2 regions of the Rhodococcoides navarretei genome follow, and region 1 is predicted to be linked to the other one. Evidence: riboswitches for the same ligand, from Rfam matches in the RefSeq annotation. Region 1 holds a riboswitch; the other holds the start of a gene.
What was found. Region 1 has a riboswitch for cyclic di-AMP ahead of AABD04_RS10370 (C40 family peptidase). Riboswitches for the same ligand answer to the same signal wherever they lie in the genome.

Region 1 (9,442 bases):
GAGTGAGACCGGCCGACGCGTCGGCGATGCGTCCGGTCCGGTGACCGCGTATCGCAGATACACCGAGGGCGCCCAGACGTCGGTGGCATCGAGCGCCTCTGCGATCGACGGCGGAACCGGGGTCTCCGGCTCATGTCCCAGGTCGTAGCCGAAATCGGCGAACGGGACGGCCGACACCACTGCTGCCCGACGCACCTCCGCTTCCACGAAACCCGGATCGGCCCGCGGATCCATCAGCTCCCGCAGCGCATCGACATCGCCGGAACGAACCGCGCGAGCCCACCGATCCAGGAGAACGGTCACGTCGGCGCGGCGCTGTTGATCGTAGGTCGGTGAGGCCTGGGGATCGGTGACGGCCGAGGATGTGTCGGATATGCCGTCGGAGGTGCCGGCTCGATGAATCAGGAAGGCCGAGACCGCCACCGCCGCAACGAGGACGACCGCCAACCAGCGCAACCGTGCCGATCGCACGAGAGCATGCACTCCGGAGTGCCCGCTGGAGCCACTCATGCAGGCGTTCGGCGATCGTCGAGGCACACTGTCAGTATCGACGCGCCCCGTAGTACGGGAACGATGCCATCGACTGCACCTTCACGGGAACACCGAAGGTGGAGGCATGGAGCACGTTGCCGTTTCCGGCGTAGATACCCACGTGTGAGATGTCCGGATAGAACAGCACCACATCTCCCGGCTGCAGATCTTTCTGATCCACCGGGGTTCCGCCTGCTGCCTGCGCCTGACTCGACCGCGGCAGCGTCTTGCCCACCTGCTTGTAAGCCCACACGACCAACCCCGAACAGTCGAAGCCATCTGGGCCGGTTCCGCCCCAGACGTAGGGCTTGCCGATCTGCGTCAGCCCGGCCTGCAGCGCGCTCGCACCGGATCCGGGCGTCAGGCCCTGCAGAATCGTTGCGGGATCGAAGCCGTCGGGCAGTGCCGATCCGGCGAGAGCCAGCTGCTCGGAGGACGTGAGAGCACTGTAGGCGGCCATCACCTCGGCGATCTGACCTTGCAACTCGCTCTGCTTGGCCTGGAGGTCGTCGCTGACGACCTTGGCCTGTTCGGCCGCAACGCGTGCCTGATCCGCAGCCGCATTCGCGGCCTGCTCGGCGGTCACGGCGTCCGAACTCGCCTGCTTGAAGCGCGCGACCTGATCGGCGGTCTCCGCCGAGATCACATCGAGTGCCGACATCTGATCGAGCAACTGCTGTGGCGAGTCGCTGACCATGACGGCGAACAGTCGATTGGTCCGCGCACCCTGGTAGTTGACGTTGGCAACCTTGTCCATGGCCGGCTTGAGCTGCGCCAATTGTGCCTGCGCTGCGTCGACGGCAGCACGGCTCTGTTCGACGACGGCCTGCGCGTCGAGTTGCTGCTGATTCTTGGCATCGAGATCGATCTGAGCGTTGTGCAGGGATTCGGTGGTCTGCTCGGATTCGCGAGACAGCTCGGCAAGTTCGGTCTGTGCGTCGGACGCCGAGTCGAATCCCGGCTGTGCGATCGCCGTTGTTGTCGGCACCACGGTGATGCTCGCGGCCAACGCGACAGCAATCACCGAGTTACGGACCAGCCGCACCACTCGGGTAGATCTCGATATCGCCACGGAAAGCGACTCTCCGTCCTCACACATGTTGTCTCGATCGAGACAACGGTTGGAAAAATAGACCGAAAACGAACCCTACCCATGCTCTTACGGGCGCGGACGCGATCACGGTCCGAAATCGATGGGGGTTTCAGGTGACAGGTCACAAAGTAAACGTCGACCAGGTCTCGATCAGATTACGAACTGGACGTCCCGCTGTCCACCGGACCGGCGTGTCGCGGGCGTCCCGCCCGGGATACGACAACAGGGCCGAACCGGTAGTCGGTTCGACCCTGTCGGTCGTTCACAACGAACGTCGCTCGCTCGAATCAGTAACGGCGAGCGCCGTCGAACGGCATCGAGGCAAGCGGAGCAACCTTGACCGGCACGCCGGACGTGGATGCGTGCACCACATTGCCGTTGCCGACGTAGATGCCCGAGTGCGAGCCGTCGTAGAACGAAACGACGTCGCCGGGGGCCAGGCTGTCTCGCGACACCGGAGTGCCTGCGGCTGCCTGGTCGTAGCTCGTGCGGGGCAGGCTGACGCCGGCCTGCTTGTACGCCCACTGGACGAGGCCCGAGCAGTCGAACGAGTCCGGACCCGAAGCGCCGTACACGTAGGGTGCGCCGATCTTGGACTCTGCGGCCTGAACGGCCTTCGCTGCAGGAGTGACCTGGGGAGCCAACGGAGCTCCCGGTGCAGGCATACCCGGAACGTTGAGAGGAGGAAGGCCCGGGATGTCAGGAATCTCGAAGGTTCCGACGCCGGGAATGGTGAGGGGGGCCGCCATTGCGGGTGCGGCGGGAAGGATGACCACGCCTGCCGTGAGCGCTCCGGCTACGAGGACTCGCCGCAATGATCGGTTGGAAAGTTGTGACGCCACGAAAGATGGTGCTCCGTTTCTTCCTATCGTCCGCCGACCGAGTTAGCTGACGGGTTCGGGCTGGGAAGAGCAGCCCTACCCACCGGCCACTGTGCAGTGGCTCAGCGGGATTCACCCCAGTAGATATCGGGTTCCCGGTACGAACACTCTCGCGAGTGAACGATTAGGCGGTGACTTGCGACGCCACTCCGGTTTGGACTGGCGAGACTCCGCAAGGTCTCAGGAAGGTTACGAAATGGCATACCTCCGTGTCGACCCCAACTCGCCGAAGCGAGTGAAATCGGCCCGAAACCAGCTATCCAGCGCGTTGGTCGCCCGGTGTGTCACGAGTCGATAACAACGGAATCTCGGAAGTGTCGTCGTCGTCCACTACGAGCTTGAGCGTGGGTACCAGACCGACATCGGCAAGCACCCCCATAGCGCCCAATTCCTCCTGCTCGAGGGTGATACGAGAGGGTGGTCCGACCCACCGCCCATCCGATCTCGCCGGCATCCCGGGTGCCCCGAGAAGGACCGTCACGACGCAATCCGCACACGCGATGTCACGGACCAGGCAGTCACTGCAGTCGATGATCATGTGATCCTTGTCTCTTTTCGGTTTCCGGCGGTCGAATCAGCCGATCGAACGAAAGATAGCGCCGGCCACCGACAGGTTTCGTGACACGACTGCGTTCGACGACACGGTGGGCATTCCTGTCGGAGGTCGGACCTAATCTCGTCCCGGTGAGCCTGCCCATCCAGCTGACGTTCGACGAACTCGACACTCCGCTGCACGAGACCACGTTCGTCGTCGTCGACCTCGAGACCACCGGCGGCAGCGCTGACACCGAAGCCATCACCGAAATCGGAGCTGTGAAGGTTCGCGGGGGCGAGATCCTCGGCGAGTTCGCCACCCTCATCGATCCTGGCAGGTCGATCCCGCCGTACATCGTGGAGTTGACCGGCATCACGTCGGCGATGCTCATCGGTGCGCCTCGGATCGAGCGGGTACTGCCCGGTTTCCTCGAATTCGCGCGGGGTTCGGTGCTCGTTGCTCACAACGCCGGGTTCGACACCGGATTCCTCAAAGCAGCCGCCAGTCGCCTCGACATCGCATGGCCTCGGTTCCAGGTGCTCTGCACCGTCAAACTTGCTCGTCGAGTTCTCACGCGCGACGAGGCACCGTCGGTGAAGCTGTCTGCGCTGTCGACTCTGTTCAGATCCGGCACCCGACCGACGCACCGCGCGCTCGACGACGCCCGAGCGACAGTCGACGTTCTGCACGGCCTCATCGAGCGTGTGGGCAATCAGGGGGTCCACAGCTACGCCGAGTTGGTCGACTACCTACCAGCGGTGTCGGCCGGCCAACGAGCCAAACGCGGGCTGGCCGCCCATCTTCCCGGCACGCCCGGTGTCTATCTGTTCCGCGGCCCGTCCGACGAGGTGCTGTACGTCGGTACGTCGAACAACCTCAAGCGGCGCGTGCGCAACTACTTCACCGGCTCGGAGACGAGAGGCCGGATGAAGGAGATGGTCGCGCTGGCCACTCGCGTCGACCACGTCGAGTGCGCGCACGCCCTCGAAGCAGGAGTCCGGGAACTGCGTCTGCTCTCGGCGCACATCCCGCCGTACAACCGTCGTTCGAAGTTCCCCAAGAAGGGGTGGTGGATCACCCTGACCGACGAGGCCTTCCCTCGCTTGTCGATCGTTCGCGCACCGGCACCGAACGGTCTCGGACCGTTCTCGGTTCGCGGTGATGCCGCGGAGGCCGCCGCCCTCGTCGCGGAGTTCTGTCGTCTACGAACGTGCACTCGCCGTCTGTCTCGCTCGGTCCGTCACGGTGACAACTGCCCGGCAACCGACGTGGGCGGCTGCCCTGCGGCGCTGTCCGGACCGCTGACGGCCGACGAGTACTCGGAGGCTCCGACGCAGTTTCTCGCGCTCGTGTGCGGTCAGGACGACGCCGTTCTGTATTCCATGCGGCGCCGCGTCGACGACCTCGCGGACAAGGAGCTGTACGAGACGGCTGCTCGGCTGCGCGACCGCATCGCGATCACCGTGGACGCACTACGCAGGATGCATCGGTCGGCAGCTGTGGCCGCCATTGCCGAACTCGTTGCGGCGCGCCGCACTCCCGACGGTGGGTGGGAGTTGATCGTGGTGCGATTCGGACGCCTCGCCGGCGCTGCCGTCGCGCCGCGCGGAGTGCACCCGATGCCGGTGGTCGATGCCATCGCCGCGTCGGCCGAGACCGTGATTCCCGATACGACGCCCCTGAGAGGCGCACCACCGGAGGAAGTGGCCCTGATCGCGTCCTGGCTGCGCACCGACGGGGTTCGGATCGTGCGGACGAGCAGTGGCTACTGCAGCCCCGCGAGGTCGGCAGGTTCGTGGGAGTCGTGGTGTCGGACGGCCAAAGAAGCAGCGAGGCAGGCAGGAATGGAGCCCGCGGAACGATCGGTGAGGCAGGAGTGGAGCCCGCGGAACGACTTATGAAGCACGAGTGGAGCCCGCGGAACGACCGGTGAGGACCGTCAGCAACTAGGGTTTGCTCGAAGCTCGCGATGTGTTGGGCTCGAGATTCTTGAGGAGCGCAGATGATCAATGCCATCGTCTTGATCGACGCCGAGGCCGACTTGATTCCGGAGGCGGCGCAGGCCGTTGCCGATGTCGACGGTGTGTCGGAGGTCTACTCGTGTGCCGGAGATGTCGATTTGATCGCCATCGTCAAGGTTCGCGATCATGCCTCGATCGCAGAGGTCATCACCAAGCACATCAATCGCGTGCGAGGTGTGCGCAGCACCACCACTCACATTGCGTTCCAGTCGTATTCGAGCGCCGACGTGGATGCGGGGTTCTCGATCGGCGAGTAGTCGCCGATCGACGTCAGTCTGCGAGCTCTGTGGTGCACCGAGCCCAGTCGGCGAGGAGCCGCGCTGCTGCGCCGGAATCGACAGTGGCTGCGGCTGCGGCCAATCCGGCCTCGATGCGGGCGGGGAGGTCGCCGGACACTCCATGGTGCGCCGCCAATGCTGCGGCCGCATTGAGCAGGACGGCGTCGCGGATCGGTCCGCGCTCGCCGGCGAACACGCGATGGGCCACTGCCGCATTGAATTCTGCGTCACCGCCTCTGAGTGCTTCGATCGGTGCCCGGGCTATGCCGTAGGCGAGCGGATCGATCGACTCGACCGTGACCGAGCCCCCGGACACCACGTGCACGGTGGTGGTGGTGGACAGGGTGATCTCGTCCAGTCCGTCGTCGCCGCGTACGACGAGCACCGAGCTGCCACGGGCGGCGAACACGTCGGCGACCACCGGAGCGAGATTCTCGAAGGCGCAGCCGATCAGGCCGGCGCGCGGACGCCCCGGATTCGTCAGTGGCCCAAGAACATTGAAGACCGTCGGGATTCCGATTTCCTTGCGCGGTGCGGCAGCGAAGCGCAGTGCCGGGTGGTGTATCGGCGCGAAGCAGAACCCGATGCCGACCTGCTCGACACTGGACGCGACCGCGTCGGCTCCCAGTGTCACGCGGACCCCCAGCGCCTCGAGCACGTCGGTGGTGCCGCTCTTGGACGACGCTGCGCGGTTGCCGTGCTTGACCACTCTCGTGCCGCTGGCGGCAACGACGATCGCGGCCATGGTCGAGATGTTGACGGTGTCGGCCCCGTCACCTCCGGTGCCCACGACGTCGACGGCATCGGGATCCGTATCGACGAGCACGGCGTGTGCCAGCATCGATTCGGCGAGTCCGCTCACTTCCGCCGGAGTGGGCCCCTTCATCCTCAGGGCAACTCCGAACGCAGCGATCTGCGCGGCCGTGGCGTTGTCGGCCATGATCTCGTCCATAGCCCAGGCGGTGTCGGCACTGGACAGGTCGATGTTCGTCGTCAACGCGCCGAGGATTCGACGCCACGTTCGCGGCTGCTCGTCAGTGGTCGGTGCGTTCAAGACTGTTCCGTTCGTCGATCCATGGCGGCGGACGTGGTGCCGTGGAAGCTTAGCCAGTCGCTGCGTCGGACTGCGCGGGCTGCAGCGCGTCCCAGCCGAGCACGACTCCCCCGCGCCGCTGAGCGAGGCCCGCCATCCGGGAGCGTTCCTGCGAGCAGTGCAAGGCGTCGAGCACCTGCACACGTTGCAGAACCAGAGCGACACCGTCGTCGACCTGTGGGCGATAACCGGCGGTATCCGGTAAGTCGGCGCTGGGCCCCACTTCGTAGCCGTCCTGAGCTGCAACCGCTGCGGCGTCCTCGACGTGTTGGGACGGCAGCAGTAGGTGATGCCGAAGCACCACGTCCGCCGAGTCCGTCCACTCCGGCCGGGTTCGCGCCGCGTCGTCGAGTACCGCCGAACACGCCTGTGCGTCGTCGAAGCAGCTCGCCACTATCACCAGATCGTGTCGAGTGGGGTCCAGACGTTCTGCCGTCGATCGCGAGAACAGTCTCCGAAGCCATCCACCGCCGGTGCTCTTTGCCATGAGGCCAGCCTTGCACGACTGGACCCTACCGGCCCGTACTGGGTCCTTGACCTGCACGGGAACAAGGACCCGATTGGATTCGTTGACACGCGACGCGCCAAGAGTGGACCCGGATATGCCTTCCGTACTACGACGGGTCATACTTCTCTTTGTGACGAGCGCTGTAGGGACTCAAGGATCGGCAATCACCCAACGCGTGCACTCGCTGAACCGTCCCAATATGGTCAGCGTCGGCACGATCGTGTGGCTGTCGAGTGAACTCATGTTCTTCGCCGGGCTGTTTGCGATGTATTTCGTCGCACGCGCTCAGGCGAACGGAATTTGGCCACCGGAGCCGACCGAACTCAACCTCGGTCTCGCGGTGCCGGTGACGGCTGTGCTGATCGCATCGTCGTTCACGTGTCAGCTGGGCGTTTTCGCCGCTGAACGTGGAGACGTCTTCGGCCTCCGCAGGTGGTACATCGTCACCTTGGCCATGGGCGCGTTCTTCGTGGCCGGCCAAGCGTACGAGTACTACCACCTGGTGCACGAGGGCACGACGCTGTCGAGCAGCGTGTACGGCTCGGTCTTCTACATCACGACCGGCTTTCACGGTCTGCACGTCATCGGCGGGCTCATCGCCTTCGTCTTCCTGATCACCAGAACGTTGGTCAGTAAGTTCACGCCCGCGCAGGCCACCGCCGCAATCGTCGTTTCTTACTACTGGCACTTCGTCGACATCGTCTGGATTGCCCTCTTCGCAACGATCTACTTCATCCGCTAGTGATGTTCAGCAGGCCAAAGATAGCGAGCGAACGGATTCAGCCCCCGACGTTCGGTCAGTCCCGACACGACAAGGGATAGAAGATGAGTACATCTCCCCCAGCAGCACCCGTCGACAAAGCCGCCTCCAAGACGAGACGGCAGCGTAAGACGCGTCGACGTATCACCGGTGCCCTCGTCCTGATGATGGGCCTTCTGAGCGCGGGATTCCTCGCTTCGGCGTTGACGCCTGCCCCGCAGGTTGCCACCGCCGACACCGATTCGGCAGCGCTGATCCGTGAAGGCAAGCAGCTGTACGACACGTCCTGCGTCACGTGCCACGGCGTCAATCTGCAGGGCGTTCAAGATCGCGGACCGAGCCTCATCGGTGTCGGCGAAGCAGCTGTCTACTTCCAGGTGTCGAGTGGCCGGATGCCCGCCGTTCGCAACGAGGCACAGGCTCTACGCAAGCCGCCGAAGTTCAACGACAAGCAGATCGATGCCCTCGGTGCCTACGTTCAGGCCAACGGCGGCGGACCCACGGTCATCCTCGACGACAACGGCGAGATCGCCCAGGAGTCTCTCCGCGGCGACGACATCGCACGCGGTAGTGAGCTGTTTCGGTTGAACTGCGCGTCCTGCCACAACTTCACCGGTCAGGGCGGCGCGCTGTCCTCGGGCAAGTTCGCGCCGGATCTGGGGCCCGCCAACGAGCAGCAGATCTACACCGCCATGGTCACCGGACCGCAAAATATGCCGAAGTTCTCCGATCGTCAGCTGACGATCGAGGAGAAGTCGGACATCATCGCTTACGTCAAGTCGGCTCAGGAAACCAAGGCCGCCGGCGGTTGGGGCCTCGCAGGCTTCGGCCCGGGTACCGAGATGGTCGCCCTGTGGGTTGTCGGCATCGCCGCAGTCGTCGGCGCAACTTTGTGGATCGGAGCTAGATCATGACCGACGGCGATTCCGGCCGTAAGGACGCGAACAACGACGACGAAACCGGACGCAAGGATGCATCCGGTGCCGAAGGCGTGAACGCGAACAAGAAGTACACCGACGAAGAACTTGCTGCGATGAGCCGCGACGAACTTGTCGCACTCGGCACCAACCTCGACGGTGTCGACGTCGCCTTCCGCCGCAACCGTTGGGCTGTGGAAGGTACTCGTGCGGAGAAGCGAGCCGAGCGCAGCGTGGCGATCTGGTTCGCGATCGCCGGTCTGTCTGCAGTCGCCTTCATCGGCATCTACCTCTTCTGGCCGTGGCAGTACGCCGGAATCGGTGACGAGAACTACAACCTCTACTCTCTCTACACGCCCCTGATCGGCGGCACGATGGGTCTGGCGATCCTTGCCGTCGGCGTCGGAGCGGTTCAGTTCACCAAGAAGTTCATCCCCGAAGAGGTCTCCATCCAGGACCGCCACGACGGCAGTTCGTCCGAGACGGACCGCAAGACCTTGGTGGCCGAACTGGGTGACTCGCTCGACACTTCCACGATCGGTCGCCGCAAAGTGATCAAGAGGTCGCTGCTCTTCGGCGGTGGGGCACTCGGCGTGATGGCACTACTACCCCTCGGTGGCCTGATCAAGAATCCGTGGGCCAAGGGCGAAGATTCTCCGTTGTGGGTATCCGGGTGGACTCCTCGCTACGATGGAGAGACCATCTACCTCCGACGAGACACCGGGCGACCGGAAGATGTCGTTCTCGTTCGGCCCGAGGACTTGGACGCTGGTGCTATGGAGACCGTCTTCCCGTTCCGCGAAGCGGACCGCGAAAGCGAGCACG
Region 2 (9,442 bases), 1.8 Mb from region 1:
AATCCCGCACCGAACACGAACCGCTGCAGCAGGCCGCCATGCTCGGACTCGTCGGAGCCGCAGCAGGCCTCGGCAACTTCTCGGGCAACGCCCTCGGTGCCAGGATCAAACTCGGCCGGCCATCCCTCGTGGTCCTTCGCTGCACCCTCGCCGTCACGGTGGTGGCCGTCGTCGCCGCAGTGACCGACAGCCTGCTCACCGCGGCGGTGGCCGCGCTCGTGGCGTCGAGCGCCAGCGCGCTGGCCAAGGTCTCGCTCGACGCGTCCTTGCAGGCCGATCTGCCGCCGGAGTCGATCGCGTCGGGATTCGGCCGATCGGAGACCGTCATGCAGCTGTGCTGGGTGCTCGGCGGCACGCTCGGCGTCCTGCTACCCACCGAGTATTGGCTCGGTTTCAGCGTGGTCTCGGTGTTGCTTACGATCGGGCTCGTGCAGACATTCCTCACCTACCGTGGCAGATCGCTTCTGCCCGGCTTCGGCGGCAACCGCCCCGACCACGTCGAACAAGAAGTGTCCGACGGTACCTTCGGCGAAAATGTGACCAAGTGAATCTCGCTCCCCGCACCAAGAAGATCGCGGCCCTGCTCTCCGCGGGTCTGCTCGTCGTCGCCGTCGCGTTCGTCGCGGTGCTCGCCCTGCTGATCGGAAACGCACCGGAGAAGGAACCCGTCATCTCCGCGTACTCCAACGGGCGGACCGTCGAGGTCGAGCCGTACCTGTACTGCGCCATCAGCGACCCGCTGTGCACCAACGTGGGAGAGACCACCGAGATTCGGGTGGGCACTGCACCGACGGTGCAACTCTCACTCCCCGAGGCCGTCTACTCGGCACCGTGGGTACTCGCCCTGGTCTACGGCGACGACAGCGGGAACATCGTCGAGGACAGCCGGTTCAACGAACCGGGAACCAGGTTGAGCGTCACGGTGCCGACGACGGACGACAGCGATCGAACCCTGCTCGGAATCGAGGTTCGCCTGCCCACCGGCATCATCGACACCGACACCAATCAGGAGGGCTTCGTCAGCCACGCCATCTGGTCGATCGGGATGCTGCCCTAGTCGTTCTCCTGGATCAGCTGTCGAGCTCGCGCGCGACGGCCCGGACCACCTCGGAGATGCGCTGCGCGATCTTGCGGTCCGGGTACTTGCCCTTACGCAGTTCGGGCTGCACGGTGGCCTCGAGCAACGTGATCATGTCCTCGACCATCCCGTGCAGTTCGTCGGGAGTGTGCTTGCGCTCGACGGGTTCGCGGCGGGTGCTTCCGGTGTTCTGACGCACCGACGGTGCCGGCTCGAGCACCTTCAGGCTCAGCGCCTGGGGCCCGCGACGGCCTGCGGCCATACCGAATTCGACGCGCTGACCGGCTTTGAGGCCCTCGACGCCCTCGGGCAGCGCCGAGGAACGCACGTAGACGTCCTCGCCTTCCTCCTGCGAGAGGAATCCGAATCCCTTGTCGACGTCGTACCACTTCACCTTGCCGGTCGGCACTGAGCTCACCCGTTCATCTGTTGCTGTCGATGGTTGCGTTGTTCGTGGAACCGATGTTCGGTCCGCACAAGTTTCGCGCCCCACGAGAACGTAGGACGCGAATACGCCAGTCTAGCGCGGTGAGCCCGGATAGAGCATTCGAGTTGTTCGCCTCACCGCGCCCTCACCGCAGCACGCTTCGCACTACCGTGGTGCATGTGGACACATCGACTCGTAAGAGCAGCACCGTACTGCTGCGCATCGCGCTGGCCCTGTTCGCGATCGGCCTCGTCGCCATTGTCGCGATCCTCGTGTTTCCGATCTTCTCCGCCGCCAAGCCCCCACTCGGGCTGTATCTGACGGCCATGTTCTCCGCGCCGACCGGCTTCGTGCTGGCCCTGGTCTACGCGTTGGCATCCGGACGACGGGCGCGCTGATCATGAGATTGATCCTGAACGTCATCTGGCTGGTCTTCGGCGGCCTGTGGCTGGCACTGGGCTACTTCCTCGCCGGACTTCTGCTGTGCATCCTGATCGTGACCATTCCGTTCGGCATCGCGTCGTTCCGCATCGGCGTCTACGCACTGTGGCCGTTCGGCTCGACGATCGTCGACAAGCCGGGGTCCGGATCCGGCGCACTCGTGGGGAACGTGCTGTGGCTGATCCTCGCCGGTTGGTGGCTGGCCCTGACTCACGTGGTCACGGCCGTCGCCATGGCGATCACCATCATCGGTATTCCGTTGGCGATCGCGAACCTGAAGATGATTCCCTTATCGCTGATGCCCCTCGGCAAGGACATCGTTGCCATTCGGTGACCTCTCGGATCGGTTGCCGCCGGTGTGACTTCCATCACATCACGCTCCGGTAACGGACAGGCAACGGACAGGGGTTCAATGCCCGGCACGTCCACTAGCTGGGCGGACGCGAGACACCCGAAAGAGGTACAAAACGCGCTCGCGGCGACGCCCCGAAACCGACAGTTACCAAATAGTGACGTAAGGCGGGAATTTCAGTACGGTCAGCAGCGGCCGGAAAGTTCGGCCGAATTCCGGCCCGCAGCGCCAAACCTCGTCCCGCGGGAACCGGAACACCCTCGACGATCACCCAGGGGACGAGGACGGGGGACCCACGTCCTCCATGGACAACCGGGAAGTTGTAGCGACTCACGAAGCCTCACCGACTTCCCTTGGGGTGAAGCCCAATTGCCCACTTTCAGGAGTGAGCGAAACGGCCGGGCTACCTCTCAGCCCGAACCCGACAGCTGACCTCGCAGGCGCGTGTGGAGAGGATTTCAACTCGTATGAGCGGACGTCATCGCAAGCCGAGCACCACGGGCAAGACCGTCGCAAAGGTCGCAGTCACCGGAGCCATCATGGGCACCGCGAGCATCGCCTTCACCGGCACTGCCAACGCGGCACCGGATTCCGACTGGGATCGCCTGGCTCAGTGTGAAGCCGGCGGCAACTGGGGCATCAACACCGGCAACGGTTACCAGGGCGGGTTGCAGTTCTCCCCCAGCACCTGGAACGCACACGGTGGACAGCAGTACGCGGCCACGGCCAACCAGGCCAGCCGCGAAGAGCAGATCGCAGTTGCAGAGAAGGTCCTCGACTCGCAGGGTTGGGGCGCATGGCCGTCCTGCTCCTCCAGCCTCGGACTGAACAGCGCGCCCACCGAACGCAGCGTTCCGGTCACCCCCAAGGCACCGGAAGTTCCCGCGCTCCCCGACCTGTCGTCCATCCCGGCCGTGGACAGCTCCGCCGAGGTCGTCGAAGGCATCGTCACCGCCGTCCAGAACATCACCAACGATCCGCAGATCGCTGCGTTCGTGCAGAACGCGGCCCAGGGCATCCAGCTCGATCCGCAGGTCGTGAACTTCTACCAGGCCAACAAGGCATTCCTGCCCCAGTAAGCTGCCTGGCTGCTCCAGCTCGTACGAAAAAAGCCCCCGACGATGTCGGGGGCTTTTTCGTGTTCGAGGGCCGCGGTCAGCGATTGACCACGGTCACCGGATGGGCGTAGGGCAGGTCTTCGACGGGCAGCGGGAACTCGGTGTCCTCACCGAAGGGTGACAAGCCACCCGATCGCGCGGACGAGAGTTCGGTCACCGCGTGGTCACCGCGAGCGGTTTCCGGCCAGCCTGGATCGACATAGGGCTTCTTCGACTTGTTCACCATGCGCCCATTTTGACACCTGCCCTGCGGCGAGCACCAGCCCAGGTCTCTAATCTGATAGACGATGACCGACACGACTGCGAACCGACACACCGACACGCCCCCAGATCTGCCTCAGTGGATCGCAGCTCGAACCGACGCCGAGCTGATCAAGGCCATGTCGCTGCGTCCGGATCTGACCGCGCCGCCGCCCGCATCCCTGGCCGTGCTGGCCGGACGGGCCGAGCAGCGCCGGTCGATCCTGCACACCGCAGACACCCTCGACACCCTCGCACTCACGGTCCTCGAAATCCTCGCCGTCGAAGAGGCCTACGAGCGGCCCGTCACCCGCGCAACGTTGCTTGCCGTGGTGGCCAAGCGCGCACTGGCCAAGAGCGTCGACCGGGCGCTGGCCCAACTCCGCGAACGGCTACTGGTGTGGGGAGACGCAGCCGGGTTCCGGATCAGCCCCGCAGCGGCGGATGCCGTGCCGTGGCGCATCGGGCGCGTACTCGACCCGGTCGACAATCTCACCGAGGCATCCATCACCGCTGCACTGGCCGAACTCGGCGACGGTGAACGCAACCTCCTCGACACCCTCGCCAGATCGTCGCCGACCGGGCGCACCAGGGACGCTGCACCCGGTACACCCCCGGATCGGCCCGTCCAGAAGCTGCTCGCCAAGGGCCTGCTGATCTGGTTGGACGAGCAAACCGTCGAGCTTCCCGTCCAGGTCGGGCAGATCCTGCGCGGCGAGCCGATGTCCGACCCACGCTCTCTCGCCGAACCCACGCTCGACACCAGTACGCATTCACTCGCCGACGTGGACGCCGCCGCGGCAGGCGAGGCACTCGAGCTGGGCAGGCACTGCGTAGCGATCATCGAGGCACTCTCGACCGCACCGGCACCCGCCCTCAAAGCCGGGGGCCTGGGAGTGCGCGAGCTCCGCAAGATCACCAAGGCCACCGGACTCGACGACGACCGCGTGAGCGTCCTCGTCGAGCTGCTCGCCGCCGCCCACCTGATCTCCAGCGGAACACCGGACCCGGTTCCCGCGTCGGACAACGGCGACGATTACTGGGCACCCACGCCTGCCGTCGACGCGTGGCTCGCCGCCGCACCGGCGGCCCGCTGGCACACGCTCGCCGCCGCCTGGCTCGAAGTGCCACGGGCACCCTGGGTCATCGGGATGCGTGACCCCAACGACAAGCCCATCGCCGCCCTGTCCGAGGAAGTCCGATCTCCGGCCGCACCGCGGGATCGACGCATGATCCTGGAACTGCTCGCCGAACTCGGCAGTGGGCACGCAGCGCAGCCCGCCGACCTCGCTCGCACCCTGGCGTGGCGTCGACCTCGGTGGTCCGGACGCTTCGGCGTCACCCCTGTCGGCCATGTTCTCGCCGAAGCGACGGCGCTCGGCATCGTCGGTCGTGGAGCGATGTCGACCCCGGGTCGCTCGTTGCTGCACGACGGCAATGCCGAAGCCGATATGCGTGCGGCTCTACCCGAACCCATCGACTACGTCCTGGTGCAAGCCGACCTCACGCTGGTGGCACCCGGCCCGCTCGAGCCGGACCTGCAGGATCGGATCGAACTCGTGGCCGACGTGGAATCCGCGGGCGCAGCCACGATGTACCGGATCAGCGACACGAGCCTGCGCCGCGCGCTCGATGTCGGGTTGAGCGCGTCCGAGTTGCACGCGTTGTTCGCAACCCATTCGCGGACGCCGGTGCCGCAGGCCCTGACCTATCTGATCGACGACGTGGCTCGTCGACACGGCCGCCTCCGAGCAGGCGTCGCCGCGTCGTTCGTTCGGTGCGAGGATCCGGCGTTGCTCGCCGAGGTGATGGCGTCTCCGGCGGCCGAATCGCTGGCGCTGAGGGCGCTGGCCCCCACCGTCGCGATCTCACAGGCCCCGCTCGCCGAGGTGCTCACGGTATTGGCCGGAGCGGGTTTCGCGCCGGCAGGCGAGGACTCGTCCGGCACCATCGTCGATCTGCGTGCCCGCGGGTCGCGAGTCTCGGCACGGCGGCCGCGTCAGGCGTTCCGCACTCCGGCCGTCCCCACCGAGGAACAACTTGGGTCGTTGGTGCGCGGGATGCGCGCTGCCGACCGAGCGGCAGGCAACGGCGGCGCAGTGGTTCGCGCCGACGGATCCCGGGCCAGCAGCACCGCGACGATGACGCTGCTGCAGACCGCAGCGAAGGTCAAGCGGAGTGTGAGCATCGGCTACGTCGATGCCCAGGGGGTTGCCACGCATCGCATCGTCGATCCGATCAGCATCGGCGGCGGTCAACTCGACGCGTTCGACCCCGCCACCGGTGGGGTTCGACGCTTCACCCTGCATCGGATCACCTCGGTCGCGCTGGTCGAGTAGACCGGGCTCACGTGCACGCACGCCCCTACCTGTGGACAATGGAGAAGTTGCGCTCTTTCGGGCGCAGCAGATGTCTCTAGGAGGAACCGTGACCGACGGCCCGCTGATCGTCCAGTCCGACAAAACGTTGTTGCTCGAGGTCGATCACGATCTCGCGGGCGCAGCGCGGGCGGCCATCGCACCGTTCGCGGAGCTCGAACGTGCCCCCGAGCACGTGCACACCTACCGCATCACCCCGCTGGCACTGTGGAACGCACGTGCCGCGGGCCACGACGCCGAGCAGGTGGTCGATGCGCTGGTGAACTTCTCCCGCTACGCGGTGCCGCAGCCGCTGCTGGTCGACATCGTCGACACCATGGCTCGGTACGGCCGACTGCAGTTGGTCAAGAGCCCGGTCCACGGCCTGGTACTGATCAGCCTGGACCGCGCTGTGCTCACAGAGGTGATGCGGCACAAGAAGATTGCGCCCATGCTCGGTGCGATGGTCGACGAGGACACGGTGATCGTGCACCCCAGCGAACGCGGCCACGTGAAGCAGATGTTGCTCAAGATCGGCTGGCCTGCCGAGGACCTCGCCGGCTACGTCGACGGCGAAGCGCACCCCATCGAGCTCGACACCGAGGGCGGCAACTGGACGCTGCGCGACTACCAGGAGATGGCGGCCGATTCGTTCTGGGCAGGCGGCTCGGGCGTCGTCGTACTGCCGTGTGGTGCCGGCAAGACGATGGTCGGTGCCGCCGCGATGGCCAGAGCCAAGGCGACCACGCTGATTCTGGTCACCAACACCGTCGCCGGTCGGCAGTGGAAGCGCGAACTCATCGCACGCACCTCGCTCACCGAGGAGGAGATCGGCGAGTATTCGGGAGAGCGCAAAGAGATTCGCCCTGTGACAATCGCCACGTACCAGGTGATCACGCGTCGTACCAAGGGCGAATACAAGCATCTCGAACTCTTCGATTCCCGGGACTGGGGACTGGTGATCTACGACGAGGTCCACCTGCTGCCCGCGCCGGTGTTCCGCATGACGGCCGATCTGCAGTCGCGTCGACGCCTCGGCCTGACCGCGACGCTCGTCCGCGAGGACGGACGCGAGGGCGACGTCTTCTCGTTGATCGGGCCCAAGCGCTACGACGCGCCGTGGAAGGACATCGAGGCACAGGGCTGGATCGCACCGGCCGAGTGCATCGAGGTCCGCGTCACCCTCACCGATGCCGAGCGTATGTCGTACGCGGTCGCCGAGCCCGAGGAGCGCTACAAGCTCTGTTCGACGGCGCACACGAAGATCGCCGTCGTGAAATCGATCCTCGCCAAACATCAGGACGCCCCGACGTTGGTCATCGGCGCGTACCTCGACCAGTTGAACGAGCTCGGCGAAGCGCTGAACGCTCCGGTCATTCAGGGCTCGACCAAGAACAAGGAACGTGAAGTGCTGTTCGACGCGTTCCGCAAGGGCGAGATCCAGACGCTGGTGGTGAGCAAGGTGGCGAACTTCTCGATCGACCTTCCGGAAGCGTCCGTCGCAGTGCAGGTTTCGGGAACGTTCGGCTCCAGGCAGGAAGAGGCCCAGCGCCTCGGCCGACTGCTCCGACCGAAGCACGACGGCGGTCAGGCGCACTTCTACTCGGTGGTCTCCCGCGACACCCTCGACGCCGAGTACGCGGCCCACCGCCAGCGTTTCCTCGCCGAACAGGGCTACGCCTACCGCATCACCGACGCGGACGATCTGCTCGGCCCGGCGATCTGAGACTTCGGGTCGGCTCGGTGCCGTGCTAGGAATACCTGTGTGCGCAAGTTCGAGTTCCCCGTAGACGTAGCCCACGCGAAGTCGGTCAACGAGACGTTCACCGAGCTTCGTCGGCTGCGCGCCTCCGCGGCGCTCACCGCCGTCTTCCTGATCGCGCTGGGGGCCTGGTTCATCTGGATCGCGGCCCTGTGGTCGTACATCCTCGGCGCGGTGTTCCTGATCGGCGCGGCCACTTCGCTCTGGGTGATGCTGTGGGCACCGCGAAAGATGGGGTCCATCGAATCGCAGTACGCCGCAGGCGATCTCGTGCCGGCGGTGGTGGCCGAGCAGCTACCGAGTGGGGCAATACTGCTGGCGCTGGTCGACATCGCCAAGCCAGGGGTGAACGAGCCGCACTACGTGTTGATCACCCGCGTCGTGCGAGCCCTGCCCGGCCACCCCGTCGAGCGGGGCGCGCAGGTGCCTGCGGTGTCGGTTCTCGCGGACCGGGGCCGAAACACCGGTGGGCGGACGTGGCAGCTGGCCTCGGCGATGCCCATAGCCTGGGGAACCACCGACAAGGCGGTCATCGCACGAGCCGTGGACGAGATCACCGAGGGCGAATGGGCGCTGCTGCACGCGAACATCGGTCTGTCCGAGAAGGTCCGCACGGCCAAGAACCAGCAGCTGCTCATCGACCCGGCGGATCTTCCCGACGACCTGCGCTGATCGGGACGCCTCTCGTACGCTCAGCGTCGAAACAGACATCGCGGGGATGCAATTCGAGAATTGTGGCTCGACTCGATACCTGTCGACAACTGACCTCAGGTCGCACTGTTCGAAACCTCCGACGGAATGCCGTGTGATCATCCGAATTGTGGTCGGTGAGGTCAGTAGTACGTCATTCCATGCTCCTCCAGCGCCGTACTTCAGCGACCACGCTTCGTGCGTCGCCTCGTCCGGCACGATCGGAACGGTGTGAACGTGGTCGTGAGCCCACCGAGACTCCCGCGGGCAGGCTTCGGCGGCGAGCGCGTGATCACGCAGCGAGTTCCAGAGCCGAGCGGGTCGATACCGACCTGATCCAGCCGTTCTGCTCGGTGAACTACGCTGGCTGAATGTCCGAGATGATCCCCTCGCGCACAGTGGCACGGTTGCGCCCGTTCTCCTCGACGATCTTCGCCGAGATGACCGCACTCGCCGTCCAGAAGAATGCCGTCAACCTCGGGCAGGGCTTCCCCGACACCGACGGCCCACCCGCCATGCTCGAGGCAGCGCGCGAGGCCATCGCGAACGGACTCAACCAGTACTCCCCCGGCCCCGGCATGCCGGTGTTGCGCGCTGCCATCGCCGACGACCGAGCGGCCCGATTCGGACTGAGCTACGACCCCGATTCGCAGATACTCGTCACCGTCGGTGCCACCGAGGCGATCTCGGCGTCACTACTCGGTCTGATCGAGCCAGGCGACGACGTCCTGCTGATCGAGCCCTTCTACGACTCCTACGCGGCCGCCATCGCCCTCGCCGGTGCCACCAGGACCGCCGTGCCCCTGGTCTCGGACGGCAACGGGTGGACCGTCGACACCGACGCCCTCGCGCGCGCGATCGGGCCTCGCACGCGCATGCTGATCGTCAATTCCCCGCACAACCCCACCGGCACGGTCTTCGACCGCGACACCATGATCCGCATAGCCGGCATCGCGGTGGCACACGATCTGCTGGTC

Region 2: linked by a shared signal. The riboswitch ahead of AABD04_RS18650 (resuscitation-promoting factor Rpf1 domain-containing protein) and the one ahead of AABD04_RS10370 (C40 family peptidase) in region 1 are both predicted to bind cyclic di-AMP.

The regions. Positions count from the first base shown of each region.
Region 1 covers NZ_JBBPCN010000001.1:2,145,319-2,154,760, reverse strand. The annotation lists gene AABD04_RS10380 (hypothetical protein) at 1-510, opposite strand, end outside; gene AABD04_RS10375 (NlpC/P60 family protein) at 542-1,630, opposite strand; gene AABD04_RS10370 (C40 family peptidase) at 1,912-2,466, opposite strand; cyclic di-AMP (ydaO/yuaA leader) riboswitch at 2,483-2,646, opposite strand; gene AABD04_RS10365 (hypothetical protein) at 2,762-2,986, opposite strand; gene AABD04_RS10360 (DEDD exonuclease domain-containing protein) at 3,190-4,941, shown strand; gene AABD04_RS10355 (Lrp/AsnC family transcriptional regulator) at 5,043-5,318, shown strand; gene trpD (anthranilate phosphoribosyltransferase) at 5,332-6,393, opposite strand; gene AABD04_RS10345 (hypothetical protein) at 6,443-6,919, opposite strand; gene ctaE (aa3-type cytochrome oxidase subunit III) at 7,071-7,682, shown strand; gene qcrC (cytochrome bc1 complex diheme cytochrome c subunit) at 7,766-8,614, shown strand; gene qcrA (cytochrome bc1 complex Rieske iron-sulfur subunit) at 8,611-9,442, shown strand, end outside.
Region 2 covers NZ_JBBPCN010000001.1:3,974,800-3,984,241, forward strand. The annotation lists gene AABD04_RS18625 (MFS transporter) at 1-548, shown strand, start outside; gene AABD04_RS18630 (DUF2771 domain-containing protein) at 545-1,057, shown strand; gene AABD04_RS18635 (cold-shock protein) at 1,071-1,487, opposite strand; gene AABD04_RS18640 (hypothetical protein) at 1,685-1,903, shown strand; gene AABD04_RS18645 (YccF domain-containing protein) at 1,906-2,280, shown strand; cyclic di-AMP (ydaO/yuaA leader) riboswitch at 2,557-2,757, shown strand; gene AABD04_RS18650 (resuscitation-promoting factor Rpf1 domain-containing protein) at 2,766-3,377, shown strand; gene AABD04_RS18655 (hypothetical protein) at 3,454-3,642, opposite strand; gene AABD04_RS18660 (helicase-associated domain-containing protein) at 3,704-5,995, shown strand; gene AABD04_RS18665 (DNA repair helicase XPB) at 6,084-7,739, shown strand; gene AABD04_RS18670 (DUF3239 domain-containing protein) at 7,779-8,447, shown strand; gene AABD04_RS18675 (pyridoxal phosphate-dependent aminotransferase) at 8,837-9,442, shown strand, end outside.